DNA from 2 places in the Nonomuraea sp. NPDC047529 genome. Region 2 is predicted to be linked to the other one. Evidence: riboswitches for the same ligand, from Rfam matches in the RefSeq annotation. Region 2 holds a riboswitch; the other holds the start of a gene.
The links. Region 2 has a riboswitch for cyclic di-AMP ahead of ABZ815_RS33880 (hypothetical protein). Riboswitches for the same ligand answer to the same signal wherever they lie in the genome.
Positions count from the first base shown of each region.

Region 1: it holds a riboswitch for cyclic di-AMP, as region 2 does, so the genes downstream of both, ABZ815_RS09630 (CHAP domain-containing protein) here and ABZ815_RS33880 (hypothetical protein) in region 2, are expected to answer to the same signal.

Region 1 is NZ_JBEYTJ010000004.1:230,366-237,999, reverse strand. Features, by position in the region: gene ABZ815_RS09660 (glycosyltransferase family 2 protein) at 1-439, shown strand, start outside; gene ABZ815_RS09655 (polysialyltransferase family glycosyltransferase) at 439-1,674, shown strand; gene ABZ815_RS09650 (DUF6716 putative glycosyltransferase) at 1,658-2,833, opposite strand; gene ABZ815_RS09645 (hypothetical protein) at 2,830-3,774, opposite strand; gene ABZ815_RS09640 (aldo/keto reductase) at 3,872-4,693, shown strand; gene ABZ815_RS09635 (Gfo/Idh/MocA family oxidoreductase) at 4,713-5,666, shown strand; cyclic di-AMP (ydaO/yuaA leader) riboswitch at 5,784-5,921, shown strand; gene ABZ815_RS09630 (CHAP domain-containing protein) at 5,934-6,629, shown strand; gene ABZ815_RS09625 (class I SAM-dependent methyltransferase) at 6,683-7,501, opposite strand.
Region 2 is NZ_JBEYTJ010000026.1:142,513-150,146, forward strand. Features, by position in the region: gene ABZ815_RS33865 (zinc-binding dehydrogenase) at 1-302, shown strand, start outside; gene ABZ815_RS33870 (MarR family transcriptional regulator) at 313-813, opposite strand; gene pip (prolyl aminopeptidase) at 832-1,764, shown strand; gene ABZ815_RS33880 (hypothetical protein) at 1,822-2,775, opposite strand; cyclic di-AMP (ydaO/yuaA leader) riboswitch at 2,781-2,919, opposite strand; gene galT (galactose-1-phosphate uridylyltransferase) at 2,989-4,059, opposite strand; gene ABZ815_RS33890 (DeoR/GlpR family DNA-binding transcription regulator) at 4,056-4,835, opposite strand; gene ABZ815_RS33895 (TrpB-like pyridoxal phosphate-dependent enzyme) at 5,092-6,402, opposite strand; gene ABZ815_RS33900 (HAD family phosphatase) at 6,498-7,136, shown strand; gene ABZ815_RS33905 (uridine kinase) at 7,090-7,634, opposite strand, start outside.

The DNA.
Region 1 (7,634 bases), on a different contig from region 2:
CACCGCCGAGGACCGGCCGTGGATCTGGCGGCTGCACCGGGAGGCGGCCACGTTCGCGGTGGTGTCGATGGCCGGGGTGTTCTACCGGCGCCTGGTGTCCGGCTCGCTGACGCAGATCGGCGACGAGCGGCAACTGCACTTCTTCGACGCCTTCGAGCTGGTCCTCAAGGACCTGGAGCCGGAGTTCCTGCCCAAGGCGGCGCGCAACTTCTGCGCGCTGCTGGCCCACCACCTGGAGCTCGCGGGCCGGTTCACGCCCGCGCTGCGGGCCCGCTTCGAGGAGCGCGGCGCGCAGATGGTCCGCGGGCTGCCGTCCGCGCTGGTGGCCGACGCGGTGTCGCGGATGGCCGTCGAGCGGGAGGCCCTGCTGCGCGCCCTGGTGCCCGACATTCCCCCCAGCCCCCACGTCCGGATCCGCCGGGATCGGGAGGACTCCTGATGAAGGTCTTCTACGCCTCGACGCTGTTCGGCGCCATGTCGCTGGCCGCCGCGATCGACGACGGCCGCTTCGGCACGGGCCGGCGCGTGCTGATCGTGTCGAACAACGCGGCGATCCCCGAGGTGTCGGTGCCGCTCGACGGCGCGCCCGGCTTCGCCGTCCTGCGCTCGCGCTTCGACGAGGTGCACTCCTGGAACGACCTGATCGCCCCGCTGCACCCCTCCGACTGGCGGGCGCGGGTCATCGAGGTGCCGATGTTCGAGCGACTGATCCGCTCCCACCTGGCCCTGGACGACGTCGAGGAGCTGGTGCTGGAGTCGATCGCGGTGCCGCCCGCGCGCACGATCGCCGGTCTGGTGCGCGACTGCCCGATCACCGTCTACTCCGACGGCCTGATGAGCTACGGCCCGACCCGCGACCCGCTGCCGGCCGAGATCTCCCGCCGCATCGAGCGACTGCTGCACCTGGACCTGGTGCCCGGCCTGACCCCGCTGCTGCTCAGCGAGTACGGCGTGCCGCCCGTGGTGCTGCCCGAGGAGCGTTTCCTCGCGGTCGTGCGCGAGGTGGCCGCCACCGCGCCGGACATGCCCTCCGGGCAGGCGGTCATCCTCGGCCAGTACCTGTCGGCCCTGGAGATCGTCACGCCGGAGGAAGAGGCCGGGCTGCACGCCTCGATGCTGGGCGCGCTGGTCGCCCGCGGCTGCACCAGCGTGGTGTTCAAGCCGCACCCGGCCGCCGGACGCCGGCACGCGCAACTGCTGCGCGCGGCGGCCGAGCCCCTGGGGGTACGGCTGACGGTGGCCGGGGAGAGCGTGCCGGCCGAGGTGTGCTTCGCGGCGCTGCGGCCCGAGCTGGTCGTGGGCTGCTTCTCCACCGGCCTGGTGACCGCCATGCGCTACTTCGGCCTGCCGGTCGCCACCTTCGGCACCGGCCTGGTGCTGGACCGGCTCACGCCGTACGAGAACAGCAACAGGATCCCGGCCACGATCGTGGACGCCCTGCTGCCCCGGCTGGGCGCCGACGGAGTGATCGACCGGCCGCCGCGCACGGACCTGCCGGCGCTGGTGCGCGCGGTCGGCTACTGCATGCAGGCCGACGCCTATCCCGAGCTGCGCCCGTCGGGGGTCGCGTTCGACCCGCGCTACTTCAAGCGCAAGCGCCTGGAGACGCTGGGGCTGGCCGAGCCGCCCTCGGCGCTCTCCAGGCTGCGCAGGAAGATCAGATCAGCGATCTGAGGTAGCGGCGCACCCGCCGCCTGGCCCGGTAGCCCGCCCGCAACATCGTGGGCGGCACCTCCACCCGCAACCTGGCCCGGCGGCGGGCCGCGGCGTGCTCGGGGCCGTCCAGCAGCGAGCGGGCGGGCGGCCGCCCCCCTTCCGCGGCCAGTCCGGCCAGCAGGTCCGCCCAGTCGTCGCGCCCGGCGGGGTGGAAGTAGTTGGCCTCGCACCACCGCGGCTCGGCCGGGCGGAAGTCGCCCAGGGCCAGGTCGTCGAGCGTGCCGAGCAGGCCGCTGCCCTCGAACACCAGGTTGATCATCTCGGCGCTGACGCCGAAGTCGCTCAGCACCAGCGACGGCACGCCCATGGCGACGGCCTCCAGCGCGGCCGTCGAGCTGACCGTGACGAACCCGGCCGCCCGCGAGAGCTGCTCGTGCATCGACCCGGCCGCGAACGTCAGCCGGCCCGGCTCGCCCATCTCGCGCCAGAGCCGCTGGTAGTGGTGACGTTCGTTGTGCGTCTGGCGCTCGTGCTCCAGGGCGCGCAGCTTGACCACGACCTCCAGGCCGGGGCGGCGTCCGGCCAGCTCGGCCAGGGCCCGCAGCACCCGCTCGCGCTCCTCCCGCGCCCGCGGCACCTTGGCCTGGGTGGCGAACACCACCCGGTCGCCGCCGGCCGCCGCGCCGGGCCGCAGGAACGGCAGCCGGGCCAGCCCGACCGCCCCGCCTCCGCCGAGCCGCCCGGCGATCTCGGAAAACTCGGCCACCTCGCGCTCGCTGTGGACCACGAACAGGTCGCAGCCGCTGCGGAACAGCCACGCCTTCTCCGTGGCCGGGACCGAGATGCCGGGCAGCCCGCTGACGAACACCGGCCGTGCCCGACCCGCCGGCCGCAGCCCGGCCAGCACGTCGGCCACCAGCACGTCCACGACCGGGCCCGTGCAGCCGACCAGGATCGCGTCGGGCCTGGTGCGCTCGGCCAGGCGGCGCAGGGACCGCGCCGAGAGCACCGGGGGCGCCGCGCGCCCGCCCACCGCCGCCGCGATCTGCTCGGCCGAGGGCGCGATCGGGGTACGCACCACCACCAGCTCCGTGTCGCAGCCCGGGGGCAGGTCGTCGAGCAGGCAGGCCGCCCACTTCAGATACGAGTCGGAGTCGGCTACCGCCAGCACCCTCACCTGGAAGCTCCTGTCAAATGCGATCGCAGGTCGGGGGCCGCCCTGCTCGTCCACCAGTCGTCGGGAACGTCCACCGGCTCGACCTCGACACCGCGCGGGCCGAGCAGCACCCGCAGCGAGGTGATCGCGGTCGAGGGAAGGCTGAGCACGCGCTGCCCCGCGTCAAGGCCGCGCAGCGTCAGCTCGGCCGGCACGCCCGCGTCGTGCACGGTGATGCCGGGACGCTCCCTGATCAGCGCGAGGTCGACGGGGTCCTCGCGGCGGTGCGGGTAGTAGGCCAGCGGCTCGCGGCCGGCCAGGTCGGTCAGCCAGCGCAGGTAGCGGTCGCGGTGCACCAGGCCGTTGCGGACCAGGGAGGTGCCGAGGACGACCGTGCGCTCGGCGGGGCCCTGCGTGCTCGGCGGCTGGGCGCGCAGCCAGGCGAAGTCGTGGTGCACGAGGTCGACGCCCGCCTCCCGGACGGCGTCGGCCAGCTTCTCGGGGACGGGCAGCGCGGTGAAGACCGAGACCCGGCTCATCCGCAGCCGCAGCGCGGCGGCCAGGCCGAGCAGGGCCCGCGCCCGCGACGGCGTCGCCCGCGCCCGCAGCAGCGGCCGGTACGGCCCGGCGGCCAGCAGTTCGAGCAGCCTGAGCGTGGCCAGGCCGTCGTCCACGACGACGATGCGGCCGGGGTCGGAGGTCAGCCAGCGCACCTGGACCTTGCCGGAGAACGCGTCGCCCACGGCCTGGACGCGGCGCGGCATGCGCTCGCGCGGCTCGTCCAGCACCAGGCCTGGAGGCAGGTCGAGGCGGCGCAGCTCCTTGCGGGTGGCGCGCAGCGGGCGCAGGCCGGCGCGCGGCACGACCACGGTGTCCGGGCCGAGCAGCCCGGCATGGTGGGCCTCGACGGCGCACAGCATCTGGAGCGGAGACTCCACCCAGGCCGACGCCTGTCTGACCACTCTGTTTCCCCCAGCCGGTGGAGCGCCTTGCACGACCCGTCACAAGCTAACCCGGCCTGCTTAAGCCGCAAGAAACGACACGTGAACAATGGAGGGTATGAACTCGCTGATGCTCAACACCGACGGTGTGCAGATACCACAGCTCGGCTTCGGCGTCTGGCAGGTCTCTGCCGACGACGCCGAGCACGCCGTGACGACCGCGCTGCGCGCCGGATACCGGCATGTCGACACCGCCGCCGCCTACGAGAACGAGGAGGGCGTCGGCCGGGCCGTGCGCGCCGCCGGGGTGCCACGGGAGAAGGTGTTCGTCACCACCAAGCTGTGGAACGGCGACCACGGGCGGGCCGAGCAGGCCTTCGACGAGAGCCTGGCCCGCCTGGGCCTCGACTACGTAGATCTTTTCCTGATCCACTGGCCGGTTCCGGAGCAGGACAAGTACGTGCAGGCCTGGCGGGCGCTGGAGAAGATCTACCGTGACGGCCGGGCCAAGGCCATCGGGGTCTCCAACTTCACGGTCGCCACCCTGACCCGGCTGATGGACGAGACCGACATCACGCCCTCGATCAACCAGATCGAGCTGCACCCGTACTTCCAGCAGCGCGAGATGCGGGCCTTCCACGAGGCCAACGGCATCCTGACCGAGGCGTGGAGCCCGCTCGGGCAGGGCAAGGGGCTGCTGGCCGACCCGGCGCTGCGCGTGCTGTCGGAGAAGTACGGCAAGACGCCCGCGCAGATCGTGCTCCGCTGGCATCTCCAGCTCGGCAACGTGGTGATCCCCAAGTCGGTCACCCCGGCGCGGATCGAGGAGAACATCGACGTGTTCGACTTCATCCTCGACTCCGAGGACCTGGTGGCCATCGGCGCGATGAACTCTGGGCGGCGCATCGGGCCCGACCCCGACTCGTTCAACCTGACCTGAGCGCTCTACGATCTCGGGCGTGCGAGATTTCACCTGGGGAATAGCGGCGACCGGCGGCATCGCGCGTACCGTGGGGGCGGCCATCGTGGCCGAGCCCGGCATGCGGGTGGCCGCCGTCGGCTCGCGGAGCCTGGTCAGGGCGCGGGCCCTGGCCGACGAGCTGGGCGCGGAGTCGGCCTATGGCTCCTACGAGGCCCTGTGCGCCGATCCGGCCGTCGACGCGGTCTACGTGGCCACGCCGCACGCCCAGCACCTGGAGGTGGCCGAGGCGGCCATCGCGGCGGGCAAGTCCGTGCTGTGCGAGAAGCCGCTGGCGGCCGGCGTGGCCGACGCCGAGCGCATGGTGGCGCTGGCCCGCGCGGCCGGGGTCTTCCTCATGGAGGCCATGTGGATGCGGTTCAACCCGCTCATCCAGCGGGTGGCGGCCGATCCGCGTTTCGGGGAGATCCGCTCGGTGCGGGCCTCGTTCGGGTTCGCGCTGCCCTACGACCCCGCCCATCGGCTGTGGGCGCCGGAGCTGGGCGGCGGGGCCCTGCTCGACCTGGGGATCTACCCGTTCGGGCTGGCGCAGCTCCTGCTCGGCATGCCGCGTGAGCTGCGGATCACCGGCTCGCTGGCGCCGAGCGGGGTCGACGCGGAGGCGGGCGGGGTGCTGCTCTACCCGGACGGGCGGCGGGCGCTGGTGGACGTGTCCCTGCTCGCCCATCACGCCAACGACGCGAGCGTGGTGGGCACGTCGATGCGGGCCGACATCCTGGCGCCGTTCTGGGCGCCGCAGCGGGTGCTGCTGTCGGGGCCGTCGATGGAGACGGAGGAGCTGGTGCTCGACCCGGCCGACAACGGGTACGCCGGGGAGCTGCGCGAGGTGCGCGCCGCCACGGCCGAGGGCCGGACCGAGAGCGCCGTCATGCCGCTTGACGAATCCCTTGCCATGATGGGGCTTCTGGCCGACGCGCGGGGGCAACTCTCCTAGCTGCGCCTTTAGGCATTTGCCTTCTTCTTGCCCGATGTATTACCTTGTGGGGCATCTCGCGGCAGACGTCCGGTTTGTCCGGCTTTGTCCAACCATCGCAAGACATTTCACAGGATCGTCCTGTGACCGCTGAATCCGCCTCCGGGCGGAACCGGGGACCCACGTCCTTTGGGGTGAATCGGCACTTCGGTGCCGTAGGGCAGCTTCCACGTCCGAACCCGTCAGCTAACCCGGTAAGCGGCATGGAAGCAAGGAGTAATGCCCTCGATGGCCAAGCACCGTCCCATCCGTGCCCCGAAGATCAACCACCTCCGCGCCGCACTCGGCGCGACCATCATCGCCACCGCGATCGGCGCCCACGCCACCGCCGCCGGCGCCGACAGCGTCGACCCGGCCGCCTCCACCGGCCACTCGGCCGTCGCGCCGCAGGCCGCCGCCCAGACCGGCAGGGCCGGGGAGACCCAGGTCAACGTCACCGCCGCACAGGTCCTGGCCGTGGCCAAGGCCCAGGTCGGCATCTCCGAGAACGCCTACGGCGGCGGCACCAAGTTCCAGAAGTGGTACGCCGACTCCCAGCGCGCCGCCGAGACCGTCGCCCGCGACGGCGGGAGCCGCCAGGACTACGTGAACGCCGCCTGGTGCTCGATGTTCGTCTCCTGGGTCGGCGAGCAGACCGGCGCCCGCCCGCAGGTCGGCTGGGACGCCTGGACCGTGGCCCACGCCAAGTGGTTCGCCGCCAACAAGCGCTGGGGCACCGAGGCCAAGCCCGGCGCCGTCGTCTTCTTCTCCTGGAGCGGCAGCAAGAGCCTGGACGCCATCCAGCACGTCGGCTTCGTCGTCAAGGACAACGGCAACGGCACGATCTCCACGGTCGAGGGCAACACCGGCAACGGCAAGGTGGAGGAGCGCGTCCGGCCGAAGTCGCAGGTCGTCGGCTACGGCTACCCGCAGTACGCGGGCTGACCTCCCCGGCTTCGAGCGCGCGTCCCGCACGAGGGACGCGCGCTCGCCGCGTCTCAGGGCCGGACCGCCACCAGCGAGTACAGCACCGGCAGGTGCGAGTCCCCGAACGGCAGCCGGTAGCGCCCGTCCTCACCCTCGGTCAGCAGCCCGCGCGGGTCCAGCTCGGCGGCGACGTGCTCGCCCAGCTCGGCCACCGTGAGCCCGGCGCGCGCCGCCGCCGTGACGATCTCGCCCACCGAGTACGGGTACTGGACGGTCTCCTGGGCCTCGGTCACCACCCCGGCGTCGGCGTACGTGCCGGTCACCGTCTCGCGGTGGGCCTGGCCGCCGCCGTAGGGCCAGTCGGCCACCAGCGGGTCGAGCGAGGCCACCGTCTGGTAGGCCGGATGCAGGTCGACCAGCACCAGCCGCCCGCCGGGCCGCAGCGCCATGGCCGCGCCGCGCATCCAGGCGGCCAGGTCGCCGATCCAGCACAACACGCCGTACGTGGCCACGGCCAGGTCGAAGCCCCCGGCCAGCGACTCGGGCAACCGCTGCGTGTCGGCCTCCACGAACGTGGCCGCCAGCCCGGCCTCGGCCGCCAGGTCGCGGGCGCGCGCGACCGCCACCGGGGAGAAGTCGACGCCGGTCACCCGCGCTCCGAGCCGCGCCCAGCTCAGCGTGTCCATGCCGAAGTGGCACTGCAGGTGGAGCAGGTCCTTCCCGGCGACGTCGCCGGCCAGGCCGCGTTCGAGCGCGTAGAGGGTCTGCCGACCGGCGAGGAAGGCGTCCACGTCGTAGAACCTGTCGGCAGGCGTGGAGCCGTGGACGCGGGCGCGCTCGTCCCAGAGGGCCCGGTTGGCGGGGAGGCCGGCTGCTGCGGGTTGGGGCATGGGCCGAGGATGGCACATCGGCCACGCGGTCGCACGACCGGTACCGTGCCCTGGACAACGAACGATCCGCCCCCGCGTGTCGATCCGGCGGGCGCCCGTTCGACGCTCGGGTGAGACCGGCTCCGCGGCGCGA
Region 2 (7,634 bases):
TCGACCAGCTCACCGAGGGCGGCACGCTGGTCGCCGTCGGCCACTCCACCGGCGAGGGGGAGAGCTTCCCGTTCGGAGCCCTGTTCGGCGGAGCCGACCGTCACGACCGTTCGCTCGTGACGTTTCACCTGCTCTACTGCCAGGGCCTGCGCCGCGACCTGACCTGGCTGGCCGGACAGGTCGCGGGCGGCACGCTGAGCCCTGAGATCACCTGGCGCGGCGGCTGGGACGATGCCACCGAGGCCGTGACCGCCCTCCTCGAACGCCGCGTGCACGGCAAGGCGGTGCTCGACCTGGCGTGAGAGAGCAGGGTCAGTCCCTGCCCCCGGGACCGCGCCGATCGCCGTACGCGGCCAGCGGCGCGGTCGCGAAAAGGCGGTCGCGGAAGGGGTGGGCGTCGAGGGCCTGGAGGGCGGAGGCGAGGACGTCGGCCAGCGGGACGGGGAGCTCGGCGTCCAGGGTGGCGATGGCGAGGGCGGTGGCCTGCCATTCGGCCTCGATGAGAGGGAGCGCGTCGCGGCATCGTCCGGTGAGGTGCACGATGCGCTGGCGGGCGTCGTCGGGGCCGGGGCGGAGGTCGAGGTAGCCGGCGCGGCGCATCTGGGTGACGGTCTGGCTGGCGGCGGAGTGGGTGACGCCGATGGCGGCGGCCAGGTCGCGGATGGTCATGGGGCCGGTCTCGACCAGGGCGCGGACGACGGGGGAGTAGCGGGGGCGGTAGTCGGGGAGCCCGAGGTCGGCGTACAGCCGGGCGATCGCGCCGTCGGTGCGCTCGTGGAAGGTGCGCATCAGGGTGCCGAGACTCTGGGTCATGTAGATATATTAGCGCTTATGTATTCCTCGATTGAGCCCTACGAGCAGGGCATGTTGGACGTGGGTGACGGCAACCTCGTCTACTGGGAGGTCAGCGGGAATCCGCATGGCAAGCCGGCGGTGATCGTGCACGGCGGGCCGGGCGGGGGCGCGTCCCCGGGGTGGCGGCGGTACCACGATCCCGAGGCGTACCGGATCGTCGTCTTTCATCAGCGTGGTTGCGGGAAGAGCACGCCTGATGCCGGGGAGCCGGAAACCGATCTGTCGGTCAACACCACGGCGCACCTCGTCGCCGACATGGAGCGGCTGCGGGAGCATCTCGGCATCGAGCGGTGGCAGCTCGTGGGGGCGTCCTGGGGGTCGACGCTGTCGCTGGCCTACGCCGAGCGGTATCCGGAGCGGGTGAGCGAGGTGATCCTGTTCGCGGTCACCGCCGGGCGGCCCTGGGAGATCGAGTGGATCACCCGGGACGTCGGGCGGATCTTCCCCCGGGAGTGGGAGCGGTTCCGCGACTTCCTGCCGGAGGAGGACCGGGGCGGGAACCTGGCGGCGGGCTACGCGAAGGCGCTGGCCGACCCCGAGCGGCGGGAGCGGGCGGCGATCGAGTGGTGTGCGTGGGAGGACACGCATGTGAGCCTCGACCCGGAGTTCCAGCCGAGCCGGAGATATCAGGACCCGGTGTTCCGGATGACGTTCGCCCGGCTGGTGACGCACTACTGGGGGAACGGGTGTTTTCTCGGGGAGAGCGATCTCGTTCGCGGGGTTACGCGGCTGGCGGGGGTGCCCGGGGTGCTCATCCACGGGAAGTACGACGTCAGCGGGCCCTTGGTGACGGCCTGGGAGCTGCACAAGGCGTGGCCCGGGAGCGAGCTGCACGTGGTGGGGGAGGGACACGGCGGGCTGGAGATGATCGACCTGCTGACCGCCGCGACGGACAAGTTCCGGGGCTGAACCACCGACAGCCCGGGCCGGCAAGGCTGTCAGGTGGTCACGTGCACAGGACGTCGGCTAGTTCATCGAGATGTGCACGTGGTCGTAGTGGTTCTCGGTGATGCTGCCGCGGTCGGACATCGCGCGCCAGCCCGAGCCCTGGTTGATGCGCTGCTTCCAGATCACGTACTTGACGCCGAGCTTGGCCTTGTTCTGCAGCGCCCAGGCGGCCAGGCGGTCGCCCAGGGCGTTGTTGACGGCGCTCGGCATGGTGCCGCCCGTGCTCATCATGAAGTCGCAGGCCCGGCCGAGCGGGTGCTCGCCGCTGGAGCCGGACCGGAAGCAGCCCACCTCGTACGGCAGCGAGAAGCTCTTCTGCACCTGCGCGCGCATCAGCCGGGTGCGCGGCGTGATGTTGTCCGAGCCGGACGGCAGCTCGGGCGCCCAGCTGCCGTCGGACTTCTTGCCCGGCCCGAACGGCACGAGGTCCTGGAGCTTCTTCTTGATGTCGTCGATGACGTCCTGGGCGTCGTCGCGCTGCTCGGCCACCTCCGCCGTGCCCGCCTTGAGCTCGGCCGCGAGCGCGGTGGCGGCAGCGGCGGCCTTCTTCTGGTCGTCGCGGGCCTTGGCCACGCTGTTGACGACGGCCTGCTGCTCGGCGGTGAGCTGTTCGAGCATGGCCACGTTGTTGCCGTCCGGGGTCAGCATGAAGCCGGGCAGGGAGGCGTCGCGGTTCTGGTAGCGCATCCGGGCGATCTCGGCGACCCGCTGCTCGGCCGTGGCCACCGCCTGCTCGGCGGCGGTGAGCCGCTGCTGTGCCGCCGTGGCGGCCTGCTGGGCCTTGGCCAGCTCGACCCGCTTGAGGTTGTACGTCTCGATGAGCTTGTCCACCTTGCTGTTGAGCTGCTTGAGCTGGGCCCGCAGCTCGGCCTCGGACGGCTTGGGCGCGGCCGAGGCGGCGGCCGGATGGATGAGCAGCGCGGTGGCGGTGATGAGGCCGATGGCAAGACTCGCGGGGGTCGAAGCCGCCACGTGGGTGTTCCTCTCCCTCTGCCGGCCGGGTTAGCTGACGGGTTCGGGCACGGGAGCAGTCCCTACCACTTGCGCGGATTCACCCCGGATGCGATGGGTCCCCGGCTCCCGGGCAACGCGCCCGGGATTAGGCGTACAACGACCGTTTTGGTCGATGTCTAAACGGGATATTAGTGGTAGATCACGAGTCATGCGACTTTAAGGAGAAATCAATTAGTGATCAATTCGTGATCGCAGCATGCGTGCCGCATCCTCCGGCAGCACGTCGTTGACGAAGGCGCCCATGGCCGACTCCGAGCCCGCCAGGTACTTCAGCTTGCCGGGCGCCCGCCTGATGCTGAACAGCTCCAGGTGCAGGTAGGCCAGCTCGCGGCCGTACCGCACCGGCGCCTGGTGCCAGGCCGAGATGTACGGCATCGCCACCCCGAACAGCGCGTCCAGCGCCCGCAGCACCGAGGTGTACAGCGGCGCGAACGCGGCCCGCTCCTCCTCCGACAGCGCCGCCAGGTCGGGCACCTGCCGGTGCGGATACACGTGCACCTCGAACGGCCAGCGCGCGGCGGCCGGGACGAACGCCGTCCACAGCTTGTTGGAGGCGACCACCCGCGTGCCGGCGGCCCGTTCGGCGGCCAGCACGTCGGCGAACAGGTTGCCGCCCGTGTACCGCGAGGCCGCCCCGAGCTGGAGCTTGGTGCGCGGGGTCACGTAGGGGTAGGCGTAGATCTGCCCGTGCGGATGCGGGAGCGTGATGCCGATCTCCTCGCCCCTGTTCTCGAAGCAGAACACCTGCTCGACGCCCTCCATGCCGGACAGCTCGGCCGTGCGGTCGGCCCACGCCTCCATGACCAGCCTGACCTGGGCGTTGGAGAGCTTGGAGAAGGAGGAGGTGTGGTCGGAGGTGAAGCACACCACCTCACACCGCCCGACCCCCGGACGCACCTCACTCAACCCGCCGACATCCCCATAAGTCCCAAAATTTCCGGAGAAAGAGGGGAAGCGGTTCTCGAACACCACCACGTCATAGTCATGGGCCGGGATCTCCGACGCCCGCGTCCCGGACGACGGGCACAACGGGCACTCGTCGGCCGGCGGCAGGAACGTGCGCGTCTGCCGGTGACCGGCGATCGCGATCCACTCCTCGGTCAGCGGGTCGTAGCGCAGCTCGGAGGCCACCGGCCGCGGGTCGAGCGGACGCCGGTCGATCGCGCTCCGGTCGGCGTCGTCGCGCCGGTCGAAGTAGATCAGCTCTCGGCCGTCTGCCAGGTGGGTGATGGTGCGCTTCAAGGCGTGCCCTCCGCGATGATCAGTTCTCCGGCCCGTTCGGCCAGCTCGGTGCGTGCTTCCTCGGGCAGCCCCGCGTCGCTGATGACCACGTCGGCCTCGGTCAGCTCGGCGATCGTGCTGATGCCGACCGTGTTCCACTTGGTGTGGTCGGCGGGGACCACCAGCCGGTGCGCCGCGGCCACCAGTTCCCTGTCGGTCTCGGACTCCAGGAGGTTGGGCGTGGTGAACCCGGCGCGCAGGCTCATGCCGTGCACCCCGAGGAAGAGCGTGTCCACGTGCAGCCGGCGGATCGCCGCCACCGCCACGGGGCCGACGAGCGCGTCGGAGGGTGTGCGCACGCCGCCGGTCAGCACGACCGTGCGGTCGGCGCGCGGGTTGCGGTGGAAGACCTCGGCGACGGGGATCGAGTTGGTGATCACGGTCAGCTCGGGCACGGCGACCAGATGGTGGGCCAGCGCCCACGTGGTGGTGCCGGCGGAGAGCGCGACGGCGGTGCCCGGCCGGACGAGGGTGGCCGCGTGCCGCGCGATGGCCTCCTTCTCCTGCTGCTGGCGGGCGGACTTGGCGGTGAAGCCGGGCTCCTCGGTCGAGCCGGGGCCGAGGGCCGTCGCGCCGCCGTGGACCTTCTCCAGCAGCCCGCGCTCGGCCAGCACCTCAAGGTCACGGCGTATCGTCATGTCCGAGACGCCGAGCTCGCGCACGAGGTCGGCCACCCGGACGCCGCCGCTGCTGCGTACGCGTTCCAGGATCGTCTGCTGACGCTGCTGTGCGAGCACGCCCACCCCTTCCAACAGATTCCACCAAATTATGACACGAGTTTGTTGAGGAATGTTAGGTCGCGGCGTATCGCTTGTGCGACTGACGGGCAGGGGAGACCTTGAAGGTCACGATCCCGACCGCCGGAGGTGAGCCCATGGCGAAACGCGCACGCAAGGGCAGGGGGCGCAAGAAGAAGAAGGCGAACCACAGGAAGCGCCCGAACGCGAACTGACCACGGGTGGCCGCGGGATCCCGCGGCCACCCGTGCTTCCCTCAGCCGGGCAGCTCGGTGAGCGCCCGGTCGAGCCGTTCCTGCGGGAGGGTGTGATCCTCCAGCTCGCCGGCCAGGTGGCGGTCGTAGGCGGCCAGGTCGAAGTGGCCGTGCCCGCACAGCGCGGTGAGGATCACCTTCTCCTCGCCGCTCTCCTTGCAGCGCAGCGCCTCGGCGATGGTCTCGGCCAGCGCGTGCGTGGGCTCGGGAGCCGGGACGATGCCCTCCGTCCGCGCGAAGCGCACGCCCGCCTCGAAGCACTCGCTCTGGGTACGGGTCACCGCCTCGAACAACCCCAGCTCGTACATGTGGGACAGCAGCGGCGCCATGCCGTGATAGCGCAGCCCGCCGGCGTGGATCGGGTCGGGGACGAAGGAGTGCCCGAGGGTGTGCATCTTGAGCAGCGGCGTCAGCCCGGCGGTGTCGCCGAAGTCGTAGGCGTAGACGCCGCGGGTGAACGACGGGCAGGCGGCCGGCTCGACGGCCCGGAACTCGGTGGCGATCCGTCCGGCCAGCTTCTCCCTGAGGAAGGGGAAGGCGAGGCCGGCGAAGTTGGAGCCGCCGCCGGTGCAGCCGATGACCAGGTCGGGCAGCTCGGGCAGTTGCGCCAGGGCCTCCTCGCCGATCACCGTCTGGTGCATGAGGACGTGGCTGAGCACCGAGCCGAGCGCGTACCGGGCCTCGGGGTTCGCGGCGGCCACCTCGACCGCCTCGCTGATCGCCAGTCCCAGGCTGCCGGGCGAGTCGGGGTCGTCGGCCAGCGCCTTGCTGCCCGCGCCGGTGACGGGGGAGGGGCTGGGGTGGACGGTGGCGCCGTACACGCGCATGAGCGAGCTGCGGTACGGCTTCTGGTCGTAGGAGGCGCGAACCATCCAGATCCGGCACTCGATGTCGAACTGGGCGCAGGCGAACGCCAGGGCCGACCCCCACTGTCCCGCGCCGGTCTCCGTGGTCAGCAGCCGCACGCCTTCCTTGGCGTTGTAGTACGCCTGCGGCACGGCGGTGTTCGCCTTGTGCGACCCGGCCGGTGAGACGCCTTCGTACTTGTAGTAGATGCGGGCCGGCGTGTCGAGGGCCTTCTCCAGCCGGTGCGCCCTGATCAGCGGCGTCGGCCGCCACAGTCGGTAGACGTCGTAGACCTCCTTCGGGATGGGCACGTAGCGCTCGCCGCTGACCTCCTGCGCGATGAGCTCCATGGGGAACAGTGGCGCGAGGTCGTCCGGCCCGACGGGACGGCGGGTGCCGGGGTGCAGCGGCGGCGGAGGCGGCACGGGAAGATCGGGAACGATGTTGTACCAGTTGCCAGGGATCACCGTTTCAGTTTGAGCCGCCCTTCCGAGCCGTCAAGGGTATGGACGCGGACACGTTCCTTCTTTACCTTGGTTGAAACAGTTCACAGGAGGAGCGAATGAAAATCGAAGCGGTCATCTTCGACATCGGCGGCGTCCTGGAGCTCACGCCGTACCTGGGGGTGACGGCCACATGGGAGGAGCGGCTCGGCCTGCCCGCCGGTCACCTCGACGCGCACCTGGAGCCGACCTGGCTGGCCGGGGCCGTGGGAGAGGTGACGGAGGAGCAGGCCGACGCCGAGGTGGCGAAGCTGCTCGGCGCGGACGCCGAGGCGTTCATGGCCGACGTCTGGACCGAGTACCTCGGCAGCCCCAACACCGGGCTGATGGCGTACCTGGGCGCCCTGCGTCCCCGCTTCCGTACGGGCCTGGTGAGCAACAGCTACGTCGGAGCCAGGGAACGCGAGCAGGCCGCGTACGGCTACGCCGACCTGGTGGACCACATCGTCTACTCGCACGAGGCGGGCGTGCGCAAACCGGACCCGCGCATCTACCTGCTGGCCTGCGACGCCCTCGGCGCCGATCCCGCCGCCACGGTGTTCCTGGACGACCACGAGCCGTACGTCGAGGGCGCCCGCGCGGCCGGCCTGCACGCCGTGCGCTTCACCTCCAACGCCCAGGCCGTCGCCGAGCTGGACGCCCTGCTGGGGCTCAGCCGTCCGTCAGCACCGCCGGACGGTCCGGATGGTCGGCCCTGACGACCACGTCGGCGGCCCGCTGCGGGCGCGCCTCGCGCTCGTACCGCTCGTAGGCCGGCAGGCGCCACCGTTCGTCCTCGGGGGTGCGCCGCGCCAGCGCACCCGCCGACAGCCACACGTGCACGCTCAGCTCGAACGGCAGCCCCCGTCCCAGCAGGAGCGTCCCGTCCACGAGCACCACCCCGCCCGGCGCCAGCTCCCGGTACGGCAGCCGGTACGCCCGATCGATCCCGCTGTCCCACAACGCCGGCAGCACCCGCCCCGAGCCGCCCGGTTCCAGCGGTTCGAGCACCTCGCGCAGCAACCCCTTGACATCGAGCCAGTCCTCGTAGAAGACGTCGGGATCGGTCCGGCCGTGCTCCAGCCGCAGCGAGGCCGGCCTCAGGAAGTCGCCGGCCGACACCCGCAGCACGGGCCGCCCCCACAGCCGCAGGGGCGCGACCAGCTCGTCGGCCAGCGCGCCGGGCCCCGCCACGGGCGCCCCGTCGACGGCCACCC